One region of the Paenibacillus sp. FSL F4-0100 genome, then DNA from elsewhere that is predicted to be linked to it. Evidence: predicted binding sites of a transcription regulator. Region 1 holds the regulator's gene; each other region holds the start of a gene.
The links. The regulator Rex, encoded in region 1, represses fermentation and respiration genes when NADH is low (regulators of the CRP and FNR family bind a similar motif). The targets are predictions, from matches to a motif close to TTGTGAAATATTTCACAA.
Positions count from the first base shown of each region.

Region 1 (5,497 bases):
TGTTTTTCCACCGACCGAAGCGCCTGAACTGCAGCTCGATGCATTCATTCGCGGCCAAGGTTATTACAAGTTGTTGATGTTCCAGCCGGCTATACAGCAATTTGAAGTGGCCGCCACGGTATTTCCGGATAGCCTTCTGATCAAGCTGTATATTGCGATGTCCCATCTTTATTTGGGGCAAACCATACCAGCGTCCGATGTATTGGTGTCCATCCTGCCCCTGGCAGACAACAAGAAGATGCGAGCGATGATTTACAACGCGCTTGGATGCATCGAGGTGTTGAATGGACAACAAGGGAAAGCCGAGGAGCATTTTGCACTGGCGATTCACAGCGACCCGACACTTCCTGACCCCATTATCAATTTGGAGGTCTGCAAGCAGAATCGCGGTGAGCTCCAGTACGGCAGCCAATTGATCTCTTTGCTGTAGAAATCAAGCCATTACAAGAAGCGATGCCAGAGCTCATTACTGAGACTTTGGTATCGCTTCTTGCCGTATGGAGCGATGGAGGAGAAACGGGGGATTTTTTACCCGGAATGTTCAAAACCCGCAACTTCTGGTATGCTGTTAATTAGTCTGGAGGAAAGGGATTTTATCGAAATGAAATTTGCCGTATTGGATTTTGAAACCACGGGCAACCAGTCAGCAGATGAGATCATTCAGGTTGGACTGGCCATCATCGAAGAGGATCGAAGCATCTCCCGCGTATACGGCACCTATGTCAATCCCGGGATTCCGATCCCTCCTTTTATTACCGGTTTGACCGGCATTTCCGACAGTGATGTAGCGGATGCTCCGTCATTGGAAGAAATGATGATGGAACTCGTGCCCATGCTCGACGATGTCGTATTGGTTGGGCATAATGTCGCTTTTGATTTTAACTTTTTGCAAAATGCACTCGATCGCTGCGGCTATTTACCGTTCAGCGGCCGAATTCTAGATACGATGCACTTCTTAAAAATATGTTTTCCCTCGCTGCCTTCTTATCAGCTCGGGATGGTCTCTTCTCATTTCGGTCTGGAGCATGACCGTCCGCATCAGGCGGACAGCGATGCGCTTGCCACGGCCTATGCGCTGCTGAAATGCCTGGAGGAGATCGATGAGCTTCCTCTCCTTACCGTGCAGCGGTTAAGCGACCTGTTTGCCGACGAGGACAGCGACTTGGCCTGGTTCTTTGACGGCATCCGTGCTGACAGGGAGTTCCAGGCTGTACAAGCCGGAGACACCCATACGTACTATCGTCAATTTGCCCTGGCCGTTGACGATTGGAACGATATTGCGCCTGCCAGGGATGAGTCGGAGCCTAATCCGCTGGCGGATGTAAGCTTTGAGCAATACATGAATGATGTCCGTGAACGTCTAAAGGAAACGCTGCCTCATTATGAGAGCAGGGATGCCCAGGACATGATGTTTCAGGAAGTGATGCAGGCCCTCGATGACAATAAACATTTATTGATCGAAGCCGGCACGGGAACAGGCAAATCCCTCGGGTATTTGCTGCCGTCGATTTATCAAAGCGTGAAGCAGGAACAGAAGGTTATGGTGAGCACGCATACAATCAACCTTCAAGAACAGCTGCGTGACCGGGATATTCCCCTGCTCACCCAGGTTGTTCCTTTTCCTTTTAAAGCGGCTATTTTCAAGGGAAGAGGCCATTATTTGTGTTTGAGAAAATTTGAACATAAAATAAATAGAAGAGATTTTCATTCCCCGAAGGAAGATGTGATCACCGCGGCGCAGATGCTGGTCTGGCTGACCCAGACGGAGAACGGGGATGATGAAGAACTGAACTTTGGCGGTCGCGGAGGGGATTTCTGGGAGACGATCTCCAGTGATTCGGATTCCTGCCTTGGCCGTGCCTGCCCATGGTTCCGCAAATGCTACTATCACAGGGCCAAACATGAAGCGGGCATCGCGGATGTTGTCATTACGAACCATTCGAAGCTGTTCACTGACGTAAAAGCGAATCATCAGCTGCTTCCGAGTTATGAGCGTCTCGTCATTGATGAAGCGCATCATCTGGAGGACGTCGCTGGCAAGCACCTTGGCTTGCAGATGAAATATTTTTCGGTGGTCCATACGTTGACTCGTATGTACAAAGACAGCCGCAGCGGTCAGCTTCCGGCTCTTCGCCAGCTGCTGCAAGCATCATCGCATGAGAAGGCTGTCGAGTGGTCCTCCATCATAGACCGGATTTATCCGGATCTGATCACCGCAAAAGAGAATTGGGACCGGCTCAGCGATCAATTGTTCGGACTGCTTCCGGAACGCGGAGACGCGACTCCGGGGGATGCCGGTCAATTCTCGCTTCGCTTATCGCCTCTGAAGAAGCCGAAGGATTGGGATTCGCTGGCCGAGTTGGAGCATCAAATTCATGTGACGCTGGGCGATGTCGTTCGCAAGGGTGACAAGCTGATCGCCGAGATGAAGGAAGATCTGGACGACTACAGCGCGGACAGTTTGTTAACAGACCTATCGGGTCTGTTTAAGGACCTGGCCGCACACCGCGAGGACCTGAGGTCCTTCATGGCTCTGAATGATGAAGGCACGGTATACTGGATGGAGGCTAACGGGAATTTTCGCGGCAAATCGCTGCAGCTTTATGCAGTGCCTGTCGATGTTAGCACCCACTTGAAGGAATTGTTTTTTGACAAGAAACAAAGCGTGATCCTGACATCGGCGACCTTGTCGGTGGATAAATCGTTTCAGTTCATGATCGAGAACTTGGGTCTTCAGGAAGCGGCAGATAGCGGCAACCTGAACACGGTTCTGCTGCCGTCCCCGTTTAATTACAGGGAGCAGGCCCTCCTTGTCGTGCCGCGCGATTTTCCGAGCGTGAAGGGCTCGGTCGGGGATGCACTCTTTGTGAATACACTTGTGCAATCATTGGCCGATACGGCAATCGCTACGCATGGCCGCATGCTTGTGCTGTTCACTTCGTACCGCATGCTGCGTCAGGTTCACGAGCCGTTGAAGGAGGCGCTGGCATCCAGCGATATTACGGTACTGGGACAAGGGATGGACGGAACCAGCCGTACCAAGTTAATCCGGAGATTCCAGGATAGCAGCGCTTCGGTCCTGCTGGGTACGAGCTCCTTCTGGGAAGGGGTAGACATACCTGGTGAGGCGCTCACTTGCCTCGCGATCGTCCGGCTGCCGTTCCAGCCGCCGAATCATCCCTTGGTCGAAGCCAAGAGCGAATTGCTGCAGCAGCAGAAGAAGAACCCGTTCATGAAACTTTCGGTTCCGCAAGCGGTCATTCGCTTCAAACAGGGATTTGGCCGACTGGTGCGGACCGCGCAAGATAAGGGGATTGTCATTGTCTACGATACCCGGGTCATTGAATCCTATTACGGGAAATATTTCTTATATTCTTTGCCGGGGCCGAAGATGGAGCACATGCCGACAGAGGGGATCGTTCCCCGAATTTCGGAATGGCTGCAGGAAGAGGCAGGCATAGAGAACCAAGCTGAATAAAAGTGAAACAATGAACGAAATGATCTGTCACAAAAAAATGTAGTTATTAACCTATTATTAGGGGGAGCATGAATGAAATCGGAAAAAATTTCGGAAGCCGTGGTCCGCAGATTGCCTGTATACTTGCGCTATTTGAATGAGCTTCAGAAAAGGGAGGTCTCCACGGTTTCCTCCCAGGAACTGGGACAAAAACTGGACCTCAATCCTGCTCAAATTCGTAAGGACCTAGCGTATTTCGGTGATTTTGGACGGAAAGGGATCGGATATGACGTATCTTATCTGATCGAGAAAATTCGCCAGATTCTAAAGCTGGACCAGAAGATCAATGTCGCATTGATTGGGGCCGGTAATCTTGGACATGCATTATCGAATTACAATGCATTTCTAAAGGACAATATGAAGATTGTGGCGGTTTTCGATTCGTATTCTCCCAAAGTTGGTATGAAAATTAACAATTTGGTCGTACAGCCGATGGAGGAACTGGAGAAGACGGTTCATGAGTACGGCATTCGTATCGGGATAATCACCGTTCCGGATTTTGAAGCGCAGAATGTAGCCAATCAGCTTATCGCCGCAGGCATCGAGGCTATCCTGAATTTTGCGCCAACCATCCTGAAAGCCCCATCCCATATCCGGATTCATACGGCTGATTTCACTACGGATTTGCAGAGTTTGGCCTATTATTTGGATAACGGCAAGGAGGATGCAGCACATGACGACAACGAAGTGGATGGTTAAGAACGGAACGTTTGCGGTACTAGAGGAAGGGAGATCCGTGCTACGCGGATATATGGTTGTGGAGAATGACCGGATAACCTATCTGGGTGAAGAAGAGCCAACCGTCCAAGAGGGAATAGAAGTTATCGATGGAACTCATCTGTTTTTCCTACCGGGGTTAGTGAACACGCACGGACATGCGGCGATGTCCCTGCTCCGCGGTTATGGCGACGATCTGGCACTGCAGGTATGGCTTCAGGAAAAAATGTGGCCTATGGAAGCCAAATTCACGGCCGACGATGTATACTGGGGAACCGCACTCTCCGTGCTGGAGATGATCAAAGGCGGAACCACGACATTTGTGGATATGTATGATCATATGGATCAGGTTGCCAAGGTTGTGCAGGACTCAGGAATGCGCGGCGTTCTAATGCGCGGCGTCATCGGATTATGTCCGCCTGAGGTGCAGCAGCAGAAGCTGGATGAGGCGGTGGCATTCGCGAAAGACTGGCATGGCAAGGCTGACGGGAGAATTACGACGATGATTTCACCGCATGCACCTTATACGTGCCCCCCGGATTTCATCGAAAAATTCGTTCAGGCATCGCATGATTTGAATCTGCCTTTGCATACGCATATGTCCGAAACGGAAACGGAAGTAGCTCAGAATGTAAAAGACTACGGACTTCGCCCTGTTGCCCATTTGGAGAAGCTTGGCATGTTCTCCCGGCCAACGCTGCTTGCGCATGCCGTCCATCTGACCGATGAAGAAATCGAAATCCTGGCCAAGCATCAAGTTATGGTGTCGCATAATCCAGGAAGCAATTTGAAGCTTGCCAGCGGCATTGCACGCGTGCCTGCACTGCTGAAAGCTGGGGTCACCGTGTCATTGGGTACCGATGGACCTGCGAGCAATAATAATCTGGATATGTTTGAAGAGATGCGACTGGCTGCACTGATCCATAAAGGTGTAAGTGGGGACCCAACAGCCATTCCAGCATCCGAAGCGCTTCGGATGGGAACAGAGTATGGAGCCCGATCGGCGTTCCTTGAGGATATCGGCACACTTGCGGTAGGAATGAAAGCAGATATGATCGCACTGAACACGGATCAAGCGCACTTCCTTCCACGGACCGATTATATTTCACACGCTATCTACTCAGCCAGTGCGAAGGATGTAGAGCATGTATGGGTTGACGGCAAGCAGGTAGTGAAGAATGGCGCGAGTCTTACCCTCGATGAGGAACGTATCCGCCGGGAAGCGCAGCGTGCATTTGAGCGTCTTACAACCCTCTAGGGAAT
Region 1 covers NZ_CP150303.1:2,690,942-2,696,438, forward strand. The annotation lists gene MHH48_RS12015 (hypothetical protein) at 1-430, shown strand, start outside; gene dinG (ATP-dependent DNA helicase DinG) at 602-3,478, shown strand; gene MHH48_RS12025 (redox-sensing transcriptional repressor Rex) at 3,551-4,216, shown strand; gene MHH48_RS12030 (amidohydrolase) at 4,191-5,492, shown strand.

Region 2 (5,497 bases), 2.4 Mb from region 1:
CATGAATATGGAATTCGTTCTTTACAGAACATGAGATGTATAACATAATCTTACTAAATTATTCCTACAAAACTTAGCGTCTACCATTCAGTCTGGTGCCTTATATCCGCTTTAACAAAACAACCGAAAAGAGAGGGATCTGCATGCGTGACAAAACCCCCACTCCGGCTGCAGAGAGCGACTTTCCCGTTAAAGCCGGCAAACCTGCACGGCAAGCCCTTATCGTTGCAGGCTATCATCAGCTTGCCGACCTCACCCAAGCATCCGAGAAAGAACTGCTGGCGCTTCACGGGGTAGGGCCCAAAGCGATCAGAATACTGCGCGAAGCTCTTGCCGAGAAGGGCCTTTCCTTCAAAGAATAAATAAACACGATAGGTCTCCAAAGGCCATAAAGGCCAGGGATCTATCGTGTTTGTTTTTTTCCCATACAGCACACCAATCTTGGATTGGTGCGCTCATTGATGTTCCATATCATCTTTGACAATGGGACTTCGACTATATGATGTTATAGCGTTTCAATATATCTTCGATGACGGTTCCGGAAACTTTTTTCAAAGCCTGCTTTTCCAATAAGTTCATGATCAACGGAAGCTTCAAATCGGTTAGTTTTTTACCGTCCATCATTTTGGAAGTGGAGTCCAGCAGTACACGGACATCGTAGCAGGAGCCGAATACTTCAGGTACGCCGCGGTCTACGTTTAATAAGATATACACGGCCTCCATTGCTGTTCGAACCGAATATTCGGTTGTAAATACGGTGTCGCGAACCGTGTCGGCAAACTGTCCGATAAACGCGAAGTTGACGCAACCATCCGGAACTACTTTCGGCCGGTCTCCTTCTGTTCTCGGCATGAAGAATGCCGTAATGTAAGGCATCATGGTCGGGATGCAGCGGGCAGAGTTGGCAGCCATGTCAGCAATTTCATGCTCTGGCACACCCAGGTGGTACAGCCACTCCATCGTAATTTCCTCGCCTGTACATTCTCTCATCGGCTTCTTGACGTAATCGCCCGGAACATCGGTGAATAATCCATATACCCATACCACAAGCTGATCTTTCGGCTGCTCTTTGAAATGCGGTTGACGATTTAGAGTGTAACTCATGAGCCACTTGGAATCCTTTACGGACACGATGCCACCGGTAACGACCTTTCCGCTGAACGGGTCGCGTTTACAGATTTTTTCGATATAAGGCGGGATTCTGTCATCAAGGGTCGTAACGGTTGCCGATTCCCAGTTCGTCGCTTCCGTATTCGTGCAGAATTTATCGGGGCGCCCAAAGGATGGATCCTGCTTGGCGATATTTCTCCAGAGCTCCCAGCAGCCGCCTGCGGAACGATTGAATTCAGCCGCACGATGATGGTCGCCCGAAGAAGAATTTTCCGTGCAGCTGCCATTTGTCACAAACACCAAATCATCTTCCGTTAAATCGATATATTCCTCATTGCCAGCACGGCGACATACAATTTGCTTGGCAACCTTCTTATTACCTTGAATATCAAATACTACATTCGTGACCGTTGTATCATATTGGAAATGAACGCCATGCGACTGCAAATATTTCATCATTGGCAGAATCAATGACTCATATTGATTATATTTCGTAAATTTTAACGCCGAAAAATCAGGCAGTCCGCCAATATGGTGAATGAATCTTTGAATGTAAAGCTTCATCTCCAAAGCGCTGTGCCAATCTTCAAAGGCAAACATCGTTCTCCAGTAAAGCCAGAAATTCGAGGCAAAGAAATCCTCCGTGAATACATCGGTAATTTGCTTATCATACAAATCTTCGTTTCGAGTAAAGAATAACTTCACGATTTCCAGCGAAGCTTTTTCACTCAGAGCAAATTTTCCATCCGTATGGGCATCCTCGCCTCGGTTAACCGTGGCTCTCATTAGAGAATAGTTTGGATCTTTCTTGTTCAGCCAGTAAAACTCATCCAAAACCGATGCGCCTTCAATTTCAAGAGACGGAATAGTACGGAACAAATCCCACAAGCATTCAAAATGATCTTCCATTTCCCGTCCACCGCGAATAATAAAACCTTTATCGCTGTCATGAATTCCGTCGCAGGCACCTCCGGGAAGACTAAGCTCCTCCAGAATGTGAACCCGTTCTCCCTTCATTTGGCCGTCGCGCACAAGGAAGCACGCAGCTGCCAGAGAGCCTAAACCGGCTCCAACCAGATATGCTGATTTTTTGTCGACATCGACCGGTTTTTCCGGACGGGCAAACGCTTCATAATTTCCATTGCTATAATACATTCCAGTCACCTCCGAATTGATTCTAGCAACTTCATCATAAGAAAATATTCGGAGGTCTCCTATAGACAATGTCCGCCTAATGTCGAAACTTTCGACAAAAGCCTAATATTGTCTAATGATCGTGGTGCGATTTAAACTTTTCAAGCGCGAAAAAAATATCCCCTTGAATCAAAATGCTTAGCCGGTCCACAATCGCAGCGGGCTCTTCCTTCATCCCTTTAGCAATCCAATCCAGCATCAATCCTACAAACGCATATTTATAAAAGTCAGCGATAAACGACTTATCATCATCCCTGATCGACATCGTAACGGCCTTTTCCTCGATAACTCCTATCAAAAGATTATAGGTTACGTTAAATAGGTACCTTTCCAGCTGCTCTCGTTTAATCGAATGATAGACACTCGTCACAAACGCCTTGTTTTTCAGCACATACTCAAATATTTGCAATAGGCCCTGCTGCCACGTGTCATATGTTTTCTTGCCATCCAACGCTATGGTAGCCTCGCTTGTGCAAATCCACTCCACAAGATCATAAATATCCTTGAAATGATAATAAAACGTTTGGCGATTTACTTCGCAGTCCTCAACAATATCAATAACGGTTATCTTATCAAGCGTTTTTTTCTCAAGCATTCTTTTTAGCGATAGGGCAAGCGCCTTTTTTGTTGTTTGTGCCATAAAACCCCTCCAATTAAGAGCGTAATCATCCACAGAGGCAATTATCAGATTATATATCTTCATTATAAAGGAACTCAACGCGAAAAAGCGGTATCCTTATGAGGCAAAATAAATTGGAAACACGCAGGAAGTCAAGAGATCGTAGCCCGGGTGGCATCGTAATAAATAAAACCCAATACACATTGTGAAATAATTCACCACATAATTGATTGCTCTATATTACAATGAAGTGGATCTGACGAGGCTGACCGGAGGGAGGCAACCGGGGAAGATCTGAGATTCGAAGAGTAAAGGTCACGCTCACGTTCCCTTTCGCTTCTCGCTTTCCTACGTTACGACCTCCTTTTTCGATTGGCTCTTTATGGTCAACTAAATAGATATAGAGAAAATGGAGGGTTACACAGTGAAAAGGAAGTTTGCAGCAACGCTTATACTCATTCTCTCTTTCATGCTTGCTATCGCGGGATGCGGCAGCGGGAACCAGGATCAGAGTCAGGACAACGCGAAAAAAGAAGAAGACCAAGAAACGGCCGTTTCGGGTGCGTCCCAAACCGGTTATACGCCGATCGATCAGCTCAAAGAAAAGTATGATATCATCATCGTCGGTGCAGGCGGAGCCGGTATGTCTGCTGCCCTTGAGGCAAAAGAAAAAGGCATGAATCCGGTCATTTTTGAAAAAATGCCGATTGCCGGCGGGAATACCATAAAATCATCTTCGGGCATGAATGCTTCCGAAACCAAGTTCCAACAAGAACAGGGCATTAAGGACAACAACGATTTATTTTATGAAGAGACTTTAAAGGGCGGTCATGGAACCAACGACAAAGACATGCTTCGTTTCTTCGTTGACAACTCGGCAAGCGCGATCGATTGGCTGGATTCCATTGGGATTCGGTTGAACAATATCACCATTACGGGCGGCATGAACGAAAAACGCACGCACCGTCCTGAGGACGGCTCAGCAGTAGGACAATACCTTGTCAACGGACTGGTAAAAAATGTACAAGAACAAGAAATTCCGCTATTCGTCAATGCCAAGGTAACGGATATTACGGAAAAAGACGGCAAGGTAAACGGCGTCAAAGTCATCTTCAACGAGAATGATGAGAAAAACATTGCAGCAGATGCCGTCGTTGTGACAACCGGCGGTTTCGGAGCCAATATGGACATGATTTCCGAAGTTCGGTCCGATCTGAAAGGGTACGTGACCACCAACCAGGAAGGCAGCACCGGTGACGGCATCACCATGATTGAAAAGCTCGGCGGTACAACGGTCGATATGGATCAAATCCAGGTTCACCCTACGGTGCAGCAGGAGAAATCTTATCTCATCGGGGAAGCCGTTCGGGGAGAAGGAGCCATCCTCGTGACCAACCAAGGCAAACGTTTCACAAACGAGCTGGATACTCGGGACAACGTCACCGCCGCCATCAATAAGCTTCCTGACAAATCGGCTTATCTTGTGTTCGATTCCGGGGTAAAATCCCGCGTCAAAGCGATTCAGCAATATGAGAAAATGGGCTTTGTCATTCACGGTGATTCGATCGAGGCTTTGGCCAAAGAAATGGGTGTTCCAGCCGAACAGCTTAAAGCCACACTGGATACATGGAACAACGCGGTGAAGAACAATAAAGATACCGAATTCAACAGAACGACAGGCATGGACAACGACTTGTCCGGGGCGCCATACCATGCCATCCAAATCGCCCCCGGTATTCACTACACCATGGGCGGCGTAAAAATCAACACGAACACGGAAGTTTTGGATAAAGACGGCAAGCCTATTCCAGGATTGTTTGCAGCCGGTGAACTAACAGGCGGATTGCACGGTCAAAACCGGATCGGTGGCAACTCTGTTGCCGAGATCATTATTTTCGGCCGCCAAGCCGGCATCAAATCAGCTGAATTTGTGGGAGCACGGTAAGCTGTAGTCTGCATCCTTCATACGGCAAAACAACAAACGCTTGGTCTTGTTTTGATCTTCCGATAGCCATCTTTTTAAAAACCATATTTACATTTCTATAAAAATAGATATAATAAGCATATGGATACCTTACAAACCATCAAAGCACTATCAAACGAGTCCCGGTTTAAAATCCTGGAGTGGCTGAAGCATCCGGAGGAACATTTTGCTCCGCAGGATCACATGCCTTCGAAATGTGATTTTCAGGGCGGTATCTGCGTGGGCTCCATTTCGGATAAAACAGGACTCGCTCAGTCGGTCGTTTCTGGCTACCTGGTAAAATTGCAAAAGGCCGGTCTACTAGAATCCCATCGAGCGGGCCAGTGGACATATTACAGACGGAATGAGGAAGGCATTCAGCGTTTTATCGAACAACTCAAGAAAGAGCTTTAGGCTTAAAAAGCAAAGTGAAATTGAAGATTAAGCTTAAAAGCTCTTTCTTTTTATCATATATATCTATTTTTATGAAAATACAGAAAAGCATATTAAACATATTGGAGGATTCCATACATGACCAACCAAAATCAAAATGTCCGTTCTACAGCATCCCTATTCGAGCCATTTACCATCGGTAACCTTACTCTTTCGTC
Region 2 covers NZ_CP150303.1:246,137-251,633, reverse strand. The annotation lists gene MHH48_RS01230 (DNA-binding protein) at 144-362, shown strand; gene MHH48_RS01225 (oleate hydratase) at 496-2,265, opposite strand; gene MHH48_RS01220 (TetR-like C-terminal domain-containing protein) at 2,378-2,944, opposite strand; gene MHH48_RS01215 (flavocytochrome c) at 3,348-4,868, shown strand; gene MHH48_RS01210 (helix-turn-helix transcriptional regulator) at 4,989-5,300, shown strand; gene MHH48_RS01205 (NADH:flavin oxidoreductase) at 5,418-5,497, shown strand, end outside.
Region 2: the regulator Rex is predicted to act here: its motif matches at 3,127-3,144, upstream of MHH48_RS01215 (flavocytochrome c).

Region 3 (5,497 bases), 960 kb from region 1:
CCACAACATTCAACAAGCCCTTCGGTACGCCAGCTTCTTCGAAAATCTTCCCGATCAGGGTTCCGCCCGTAATCGGCGAATCCTCATGTGGCTTCAGCACGACGCCATTGCCAGCACCCAATGCTGGGGCGACAGACTTCATGGACAAGAAGAAAGGAAAGTTAAATGGACTGATAACCCCAACCACGCCAGCCGGGATCCGATACAGGCGGTTCTCCTTGCCATCCTCTGTGGAAGGTAAAATCTTTCCCTCCATTCTAAGGGGGAACGTAGCCGCTTCCTTAATCATATTCTTCACAAGACCGATCTCGAACGCCGCCTTCAGACGCGTTCCGCCTAGCTCTTGAACAATAATGGAGGAAATGTCTTCCTCATGCGATTCAATATATTTAACGGCATTTTCAAGAATGTCTCGTTTCTGGTAAGCATTAACCTTGTCCCATTCCAGCTTAGCTTGATAGGCAGCCTGATATGCGTCATCAATGTCTGCAACGCTTGCGATTTGAAAAGCAGTAATGACTTCATCATTGTATGGATTGATGTCAGGCAGCGTTTTACCGCTCTTACCGTCTCGCCATTCCCCGGCTATGAATTGTTTTCCTAATTTCGAGTAATCCATATGAACCCTCCTGTGTCGAATAATTCCAACTGATCAATATAATTATCGACTAAATACAGGTAATTGTTAAGTGAATTTTCTTTGACCTCTCCTCCCTCCCAGGGCGATGGAGTCTATTGTACGAATCGTTCCTACCATCGCTGTTGCCCCCACATTTCTTGGAATGGTTCTGAGCAAGGACGAAATGTGGAGGCAAAGGCGAGCGCTGACGCTTGTCCGGAATCGATTCGTCCTCCGGTTTCTTACGTAAGCGGCTCTATCGAAGCGAAGCTGCGAAGGTTGTCCGCTCAAAAAACATGTACGAAAGCCCAGGGAGACAGGGAAGTCACCGTAAGCCTTAAGTATCTTCGCTACAAGCAGCAAGCAAGGGAGATCAGCCAATGATCAAAACAGAAGCCATAGCGGTGTGGGAATAACATCCTGAGCACCGCCATGGCTTTATTTGACACACTTTCTGTTTATGAGAGCCGTACGTCAAGCAACTAAATCTACTTTTGGGACGCCACGTTATTTTGCAATTAATATTCATCCAGCATACGTTAATTCACTTTCACACGGTCATCAAGGTTATACCGCTTGACGAATCCGTTCGAACAAGATGTTGTTTTCCAGATGGATATGCTCGAAGGTGTCCTTTTCAAGCATCGCCAACCGTTGATAGACCAACCGATACGTACGGCAGGCATCCGACGGAAGTTCGAAATCAGCGGTTACTTCCCGGAGCTCCTGAAGCAGTTTGCCTGCTTGAGCATGTTCATGTTCCAGTTCAGACACATGCGGCTTAAGCTCCGCTGCAGCCTGGTGGTTAGGCTCTGCAACAAATTTCAAAATGAGCGGAAATACATGCTCGTCTTCATCCTTCGTATGATCCAGCAGTTCTTTTTTCAGATCGGAGAAAAGCTCCTGCACCCGAAGAAGTTCGGGATGATGCTCCCCATGAACGCGGGCTAATTTCGTCACATACGGCGTTAAAGCAGGTAATTCATCCCGCAAGAAGGCATGATGTTTCTGCTGGATGTATTCAATCAGTTCAGATTCCTTCAGTGAAGCCGGACGGCTTTCTTGATAATCTGCAAACTTGCTCTCCACGGACCGAACCTGCTCCAAAACGGCGGCGGGTTCCAAATTGCGCTGTTTAGCCGCCTCTTCTAAAGGCACCTGCCCTCCACAACAAAAATCAATGCGCAGTGATCGGAATAAATCCGCGGTTTGCGGAATGGATGTAACGATATCGGATACCTGACTCTGAAGCGTGAATGAACTCATGTTCAAACCTCCTTAGACTAAATGCGTCTTTGTGAACTATTTCACTCTTACAACCCAAGTATATGAAACTCCTATCTTCGTATATGTGATTGCAGTCATACCAAAATCTAACACTATGTGAACGATCAGGATCGGAGAACTACGGGAGCCAAGGAAACATCTTTTTAGACTTCTTCTTTTTGATAAAAATAACAACCAGAGGAAATACTTAATCAAAATATCCAAATGCTGTGACCCCGGTTGAATTAGGAGAGGTGTAAACACAATGTCATTTTCCACATGGGCGGGTTCGAACCAACCCAACGATAGCGATAATCTTTCTGCCAATCCGAATGGGAAGAACTCAGAGGATATGGACATATCGGTGAATCTGGAAGAAACCATATCCGAAATCAAACAGGTTCTGGGTGATAGTGACGATTTTATTGTATTTGGCTTCCATGTGTTCGGGCAGCATCCGGCTGTATTGTTGTATTTCTCCGATATGACGGATCATGCCGTCATCAATAACACGATATTGAAGCCCCTCAAATATGGGCCGCGCCATATCGATGTAAATAATCTCCCGCATGATACGTTAATGCAAACCATCATGAAAGATACGCTTTATCATAGCGAGGGGTATTCGGAAAGGAAAATCTCTGTTCTGACCGACAACCTGCTAAGGGGGCAATCCGTCGTAGCCATTGAAGGGCTGGACGAGGCGATTATCATTGACACACGTCAGATCACGCAGCGCGCTATTGAGCAGCCGGCGACGGAGCAGGTCATCCGCGGAGCCAGAGAGGGATTTATAGAGTCCCTGGGGACCAATATCTCTCTACTCCGCTACCGGCTGCAAACACCGGATTTTCGCGTGAAATCCATGGAGATCGGAACGAAAACCAAATCCAAAGTTGCCATGTGTTACATGGACGGCATAACCAATCCCGGAATCATCAAAGAAGTACAAAAGCGGCTGGATGCCATTGAAATCGACGCCGTTCTGGATTCAGGTTATTTGGAGCAATTCATCGAAGACAACCATTGGTCTCCCTTTCCGCAAATCCAGTATACCGAGCGACCTGACAAAGTCGTGGCGAATCTGCTGGAAGGAAGAGTCGCCATCTTGGTCGATGGCTCCCCTCTGGCCTTGATCGCGCCTACCGTGTTTAGCCAGTTCTATCAGACCGTTGAAGATTATACCGAACGCTTCGTTCTGATGAGTGCGATCCGACTATCCCGTCTGGTTGCTCTAGTATTTTCATTGGTCTTTCCCTCACTGTATGTGGCGATTATTTCGTTCAATCCTGAGCTGATCCCCACAGAATTTGCGGTCGCCGTTGCCGGCGGGCGTGCAGGCGTACCTTTCCCTGCCATGATCGAAGTGCTTGTCATTGAAATCTCAATGGAGGTTTTAAGGGAAGCTACCATACGATTGCCGCAACAGGTAGGCGGCGCTTTATCTATTGTCGGTGTGCTCGTCATCGGCCAGGCTGCGGTAGCAGCCGGGTTCGCGAGCCCGATAACCGTCGTTATTATCGCTTTAACGACCATTGGCTCTTTTGCAACGCCGGCCTACAATGCGGCTCTGGCTCTTCGCCTGCTTCGTTTTCCGCTGATCATCTTAGCCGGTATCTTCGGTCTATATGGCGTCATGGTCGGAATCATTTTGATTACCAATCATTTATTGTCACTTAAATCGTTCGGGGTCCCATACATAAGCCCATTTGTGCCTGGCAACTTCCAAGGCATGCGGGATCTCCTGACCCGTGGGCCGTTGTGGAAGATGAAGAATCGGCCTTCCTTCCTCCATCCGATTAGCAAGACAAGAATGGGTGATCAAATGAAGGAACAGGTGGATCATTCTTCATCCCATATTATGGATCCCGTCCATCCTAACGACGAGAAAGGGCGTTAACTTATGAATGAACAGCGCCAAATCACTGTCACGCAGGCTGCTGCCGTTACAATCAGCACCATTGTTGGAGTAAGCGTTCTTGCACTTCCCTTGGCTGCGGTGAAGGCCGCGGATGCAGGAGCTCCGTTAGTCACTTTTTTGGGAATGCTCCTTGCATTTGTCGGACTTTTTTTCATGACCCGGCTTGGCATGCGGTTCCCGAATGACTCTTACATCGAGTATAGCGAGATCATCATCGGCAAATGGCTCGGAAGAATCGGAGGCCTTCTATCCATTGCATTCTTTGCCGTTTTAAGCTCTCTTGTTGCAAGGGAGTTCGGCGAGGTTGTTGTCACAGCCGTTTTGAAAAATACGCCATTGGAGGTGACTGTACTGGTCATGCTGCTCCTGGCTGCTCTTTCTTCACGCCGAAATATTATGACCTTTGCTTACATTCATTTATTTTACAGCCCCTTTATCCTGATTCCTGCGCTCTTGATCGTCGCCCTGTCGTTAAAAAACGCGGAAATCGTCAATGTTCTTCCTGTGATGGGGAATGAAATTCGAGGAATACCGGCAGGCATTATTACATTGTCCACCATGTTCCAAGGATACTTTATTATGATGATGGTCATCCCTGCCATGTGCAAACCGGAAAGAGCGATGCGCTCCAGCATATGGGCGATCCTGATCACCGGGGTGCTGTATATATTAATTGTCACGGCAACGGTTAGCGTGTTTGGGGCAGAGGAAACGAAGAAGCTGTTGTGGCCGACACTGGAGCTGGCAAAAGCAACTTCATTACCTGCCAATGTACTGGAACGTTTGGATGCGGTCTTCCTTGCTGTCTGGGTAACAGCTGTATTTACATCCTTGTTCTCTTGTTACTACTTTACGATTTACTCCATAAGCAAGTTATTCCGGTTAGCTGATCATGGGATGCTGTCCTTCTTCATCCTTCCGTTTCTGTTCGTCTTGGCCATGCTGCCCCAAAGCTTGATTCATTTTAATGAAGTGAACAGCGTGATATCCAAATTCGGACTGCTGATTACGATCATTTATCCCGGAGTACTGCTTATCATCGCCAAACTGCGCAAAAAAAGAGGGAAATCCAAATGATCGGAGAAATTTACAGCGGTTATTTGGATGTCGCCATAATGATCTGGGTGTTTTCTGGTTTGTTCAACCTGTTCATCGATACGTATAAGTATGATCAGTCGAACATGGCCAAGGAAAAAAAAGTATCTCGCGTGTTGGGCTGGATCAATATCGCGTTCGTAACGGTTTTGTTCCTGGGTATCGTCCTTGTCAAAGTCCTGGTGTGAGAGAGCATATTCACAGTTGTAGGAGGATTTCAATGAGTACAAGAATAAGCGTTAATCTAAACGTAAAATTCATGTTCGTCCTTCTTCTATCGTGCTCACTCCTGACAGGATGCTGGGATCGGATGGAGATTGAAGAGCGTGCTGTCGTTCTAGGGATATCGATCGATAGGGCTGATAAGGATGCTGAGGCACGTGAGGATGAAATATCTCATCTTCGCGGGAAATACCCTGCTCCGAAACAGGAATTAATCCAACTATCCGTTCAAATTGCGCTTCCCGGCAGAATACCGCTCGGGCCTGGTGAAGGCGGCGGTTCGGGAGAAGGTGAGCAAGAAACCGTGTGGGTGCTCGATGTTGTAGGACACACGGTCGACGACGCCATGATGAATTTACAGCAGCAAATATCAG
Region 3 covers NZ_CP150303.1:3,650,212-3,655,708, reverse strand. The annotation lists gene MHH48_RS16475 (aldehyde dehydrogenase family protein) at 1-619, opposite strand, end outside; gene MHH48_RS16470 (hypothetical protein) at 806-1,003, shown strand; gene ric (iron-sulfur cluster repair di-iron protein) at 1,187-1,885, opposite strand; gene MHH48_RS16460 (spore germination protein) at 2,151-3,785, shown strand; gene MHH48_RS16455 (endospore germination permease) at 3,789-4,883, shown strand; gene MHH48_RS16450 (CLC_0170 family protein) at 4,880-5,089, shown strand; gene MHH48_RS16445 (Ger(x)C family spore germination protein) at 5,122-5,497, shown strand, end outside.
Region 3: the regulator Rex is predicted to act here: its motif matches at 1,915-1,932, upstream of ric (iron-sulfur cluster repair di-iron protein).

Region 4 (5,497 bases), 2.6 Mb from region 1:
TCGTTGGGAATCGATGTTTGACCATCTCCGGCGACTCATGGGTAATATCCAGATAAACAAAGGTAGACCCCGTTCCTTCCATCTCACTGACAATGGCCCGTGCTACAATATCCCGTGGCGCCAGCTCCAGCAATTCATGGTATTTGGGCATGAACCGTTCCCCTCGTATATTCCGAAGAACGGCACCTTCACCCCGAACCGCCTCTGATATAAGGAATCGGGGCGCACCCGGATAACTAAGCGCCGTCGGGTGGAACTGTATAAATTCCATATCCCGAATTTCTGCGCCTGCCCGATAAGCCATGGCAACGCCATCCGCTGTGGCAACCTCCGGATTGGTCGTATACCGGTACAATTGACCGGCGCCGCCGGAACACATCACCGTCGCCCGTCCACGTACGAATACCCGTTTGCCGTCCGGCATCTGTACTAAAACGCCATGACACTCTCCCTGCTCGGTAATCAGGTCAATGACAAAATGATCGTCCCACACCTCTACATTGTGAAGCATTTCAACCTGAATGGAAAGGGCACGCACGATTTCATATCCGGTTGCATCCCCGTTGGCATGAAGGATCCGGCGATGACTGTGCGCGCCTTCTTGAGTGAGTGCGAGCTCGCCATTCTCCACATCAAACATCGTACCGAGCCGAATCAGCTCTTGAACACCGACCGGGCCCTCGTTGACAAGCACATCCACCGCGGTTGAAGAACATAGGCCCGCCCCTGCCAGGAGGGTGTCCTGCCGGTGGTAGGCCGGAGAGTCATCCTCGGCTGTTACGGCTGCAATCCCTCCCTGTGCATAACGCGTGTTGCTTTCAAGCAGCGATTTCTTCGTAATCAATAGCACATTCTGAGTCGCGCTTGCCATGATCGCCGTATATAAACCCGCAATGCCTGAACCGATCACGATGGCATCCGTCTCAATGACCGGAAGATCGTTCAGCTCAAAATCAATTAAATACTGCGGTATCACGATGCCTCACCTGTCTTTTCACGAAAGAGTAGCGCATGCTACTTAACTTGTAACATGCGCTCTAATGAAGTTCTGGCTTTCTCTGCAACGACCGGCGGCACATAAATTTGCGGCTTCATCGTTTCCAACGCTTTAACCAGCTTTTTGAGGTTATTCACTTTCATATTCGGACACACCAGGAACTTCGTAGCGAAGTGGAACGATTTATCCGGGCTATCCAATCGAAGCTGATATCCGGTTCCATCCTCTGTGCCTACAATAAACTCCTTGGAAGATGAATTTTTGCAATATTCTAGGATAGCGGTGGTACTCCCTACAAAATCGCCCATCGCAACAACCTCAGGACGGCATTCCGGGTGCACCACAAATTCCGCATGAGGATATTTGGCCTTCATCTCGACAACATCCTTAACCGTCAGCATGTCATGCGTGTTGCAATACCCTTCCCAGATAATAAGCTTCTTGTCGGTATGCTGCTGAACATAATGTCCCAGGTTTTTATCAGGCACCCATATAATTTCATCCGAATCCACCGACTGAATCACTTTAACGGCATTGGATGACGTACAGCAGATATCCGTTTCGGCTTTGATCTCAGCCGATGAATTGATGTATGTGACCACTTTCGCATTCGGATGCTGCGCTTTCAGCTTCCGAAGTCCGTCCACGTTCACCATATCCGCCATAGGGCAGCCAGCCCGCTCATCCGGTATAAGAACCGTCTTGCCCGGTGCCAGAATTTTAGCGCTCTCGCCCATAAAATGCACACCGCAAAATACGATGACCTCAGCATCGGTTTGTGCTGCCTTCTGCGCGAGCAGGAAGGAATCCCCCCTGAAATCAGCGACCTCTTGTATTTCGTCCCGTTGATAATAATGAGCCAAAATGATTGCATTACGTTCCTTCTTCAATTGCATTAACCGCTCACGCAGTTCACGGTTCTGTTCTGCTTTACGCTCCAGTGCCAAAGCTTCCATGATCGACCCTCTCCCTTTATGTAGTCCGGCGGTTCGCCGCTGATGACCATGTGACTTTCAGGATGGTTTCCACCTTTGTGAAAGGATGCGCATCCTTATTTAACAACTAATGTACACGTTCGTTCTGCCCCCTGTCAATGTGATAGAAAGCACAAAAAGAACCGGAAAACGAATTATCGTTCTCCGGTTCTTCAATTTTATTCGGTATTCGATGTTTTATCAGCGAATATTACGTTAAGCTGCTGTTACCGTTGTCCGATCCGCCTGGAGGATCCTTGCGCTCGGAATCTTTTCGCTCCGGCCCTGGATCATTCGAATCCATCGGGTTGTTCGGAATTTCTTCCGTGGAAGTCGGCTGCTCGCCGTCTTCTTTCCCTTGGATACGAACTTTCACGTCGCCAATGTTGTCGATGATCGGTTCACCATTCTCGGTAGAACCTTCTCCTTCACCGTCGCCACTGCCGTTGCCTTCAGCTGATCCGGTCTCAATGAGATTCTTGATTTGCTCAAGCTCCAGCGTTTCCATCTCGAGGAGCGTGTTCGCAATCAGGTGAACCTCTTTAGCATGTTTATTCAGGATCTCTTTACATTTCTCATAGCAATCATTAATAAATCGCTGCATTTCCTGATCGATCTCATAAGCGATTCGATCACTATAGTTCTGCTCATGTCCGATATCACGTCCAAGGAACACTTGTCCTTGGGATGTACCGAACTGCATCGGTCCGAGCTTCTCACTCATACCGTATTCCACAACCATGCTGCGGATAATGCCCGTCGCTTGTTGGAAGTCACTATATGCTCCGGTTCCGATTTCACCAATGAACAGTTCCTCAGCAACACGGCCGCCGAGCAAACCGGTTACGCGATCCAGCAATTCCTGCTTCGTCACGAGCATCCGATCTTCCTTCGGCATCATGATGACATATCCACCGGCACGGCCACGAGGAATAATCGTTACCTTGTGCACCGTATCCGCATGCTCAAGGAAGTAACCCACAATGGTGTGACCTGCTTCATGGTAAGCTACGATACGTTTCTCGCGATCACTGATCACGCGGCTGCGTTTCTCCGTACCGACGATAACACGGTCAATCGCCTCATCCACTTCTCGCATGGAGATATCTTTACGGTTGCGGCGAGCCGCAAGCAAGGCAGCCTCGTTCAGGAGATTCTCCAGATCGGCGCCTGTAAAACCGGTTGTACGTTTGGCGATGATGTCAAGTTTAACATCCTTCGTCAATGGTTTGTTGCGTGCATGAACCTTCAGTACGGCTTCACGGCCCTTCACATCCGGGCGATCCACGGTAATCTGACGGTCAAAACGTCCCGGACGAAGAAGCGCCGGGTCCAAAATGTCCGGGCGGTTGGTCGCAGCAACGATGATAATGCCTTCGTTCGCTCCGAAACCGTCCATTTCAACCAGCAACTGGTTGAGTGTCTGCTCACGCTCGTCATGACCGCCGCCAAGTCCGGCGCCACGCTGACGACCCACAGCATCAATCTCATCAATAAAGATGATACATGGTGCATTCTTCTTCGCGTTCTCGAACAAGTCACGTACACGAGAAGCACCGACACCGACAAACATCTCAACAAAGTCGGAACCGGAAATACTAAAGAATGGCACTCCTGCTTCACCAGCAACGGCACGAGCCAGGAGCGTCTTACCTGTTCCCGGAGGACCGACAAGCAGAACGCCCTTCGGAATGCGAGCGCCAACCGTGTTAAACTTGCGCGGATCTTTCAAGAAGTCAACAACTTCAACAAGTTCCTGCTTCTCTTCATCTGCTCCGGCTACATCCTCAAATGTAATCCGTTTCTTCTCTTCATTATATAAGCGGGCTTTGCTCTTACCAAAGTTCATCACTTTGCCGCCGCCGCCTTGGGCCTGATTAAACAGGAAGAAGAACAGAACAAACATAATGATGAGCGGAATAAAGGATGAAAGCAATGTCAGCCAAATGCTTTGGCCTTCCATTGGCTGCACGGACAGTTTGACGTTGTTGCTGTCACTGGCTGCAGTCAGCTCTTGCATCGCTGCATCCGTGGCAGGAATATAGGTTGAGAAATTCTCCGATTTTTTCTCTTCGGAAATCTCCCTATACTTACCGGTCACCAGATAAGCGTAACCGTCAAATTGTACCGTCATTTCCTCTATGTTGTTAGCTTTGACTTCCTGCCGCAGTTGATTATAACTAGGGGCATCGGCTTGCTCGCCGCCATTAGTAACGAATTGTACTATGCCCACCACGACTAAAAATAGAATCAAATAAAAACCAGAATTCCGGATGAACCGACTCATCCCCTACCTCCTCTCAAGACACATAAGATATTTTACCACAGCCTGTCTGGCCATCTCAACAAAGGGCCCTGAACTGTGATAGCAGCCCATTGCCGCGGTTTAACTGCTGTAGATTTCCGGCTTCAAAATCCCGATGTAGGGGAGGTTCCGGTAATGCTCGGCATAATCGAGCCCGTATCCGACAACAAAAGCATCCGGTAGCACGAATCCGGTGTAATCGGCCTGCAAATCCACCGTACGGCGTGCCGGCTTGTCAAACAGCGTGACAACGCGCACCGAGTTTGCCTTGCGGCTCTTCAAAAGCTCAATCAAATGGCTCAGCGTAAGACCGCTGTCGATAATATCCTCCACAATCAGCACATCCCTGCCTTCAACGGATGCGTCCAGATCTTTAATGATCTTCACCACGCCGGAGGATTTGGTTGATGCCCCATAACTGGATACAGCCATGAAATCCAACTCAAGAGGTACTGTTATGGATTTAACCAAGTCGGCCATAAAAATAAATGCACCTTTAAGAACGCAAATAACGAGTGGATTGCGTCCCACATATTCGGCGCTGAGTTTGGAACCAAGTTCCTTAATCTTTGCGTGAATCTCTTCTTCACTGATGAGTATTTCCTGAATGTCATTCTGCAACTTAAGTGGACCTCCTACGTTTATACTATGAAAGCGTGAAACGGGCCATTCTTCGTTTTACACTTGCCTTAAGCATCCGATAGCTCCATCCGGAGAACTCGTGATGTGTGCCGCCCGCAAGCGGCGTGAACGGAACGTCGTACACCTGGAATCCACACGATGCTGCCAGAACCGTCACAAAGAATAGGAATCCGGGCACGGACAGACGGTGGGATTTTCTCATCAATGAGAATATCTTTCACCTTTTTGCTTCCGTTTAATCCCATGATCTTCATCTTGTCCCCCGGCTGTCTGTTACGCAAGGTTAAGGGAAACCTCAGCTCATCCGCATCAAAATCCGCCACAAAGGCTGATGGTCTGGAGCCGTTCCGGCTTTCGCTTCCTGTCATTGACGACAATTTCAGCATTTTTCCGATTTCCTTAACATACTGCTGCGAAACATCAGGAGAATCAAGAATGTATATGTACTGTCCCTGTTCATTCGGAGGCTTAGGCCAAAACTGGATCACTCCATACTCACGAACACAGGTAATGCCGTCACCCAGATCCAGACGCCAGTTGCTTCGCTGATCGTTAAGAATGCCATGGCGCACCGTTTCA
Region 4 covers NZ_CP150303.1:59,197-64,693, reverse strand. The annotation lists gene nadB (L-aspartate oxidase) at 1-976, opposite strand, end outside; gene nadA (quinolinate synthase NadA) at 1,015-1,953, opposite strand; gene ftsH (ATP-dependent zinc metalloprotease FtsH) at 2,183-4,258, opposite strand; gene hpt (hypoxanthine phosphoribosyltransferase) at 4,358-4,897, opposite strand; gene tilS (tRNA lysidine(34) synthetase TilS) at 4,966-5,497, opposite strand, start outside.
Region 4: the regulator Rex is predicted to act here: its motif matches at 2,029-2,046, upstream of nadA (quinolinate synthase NadA).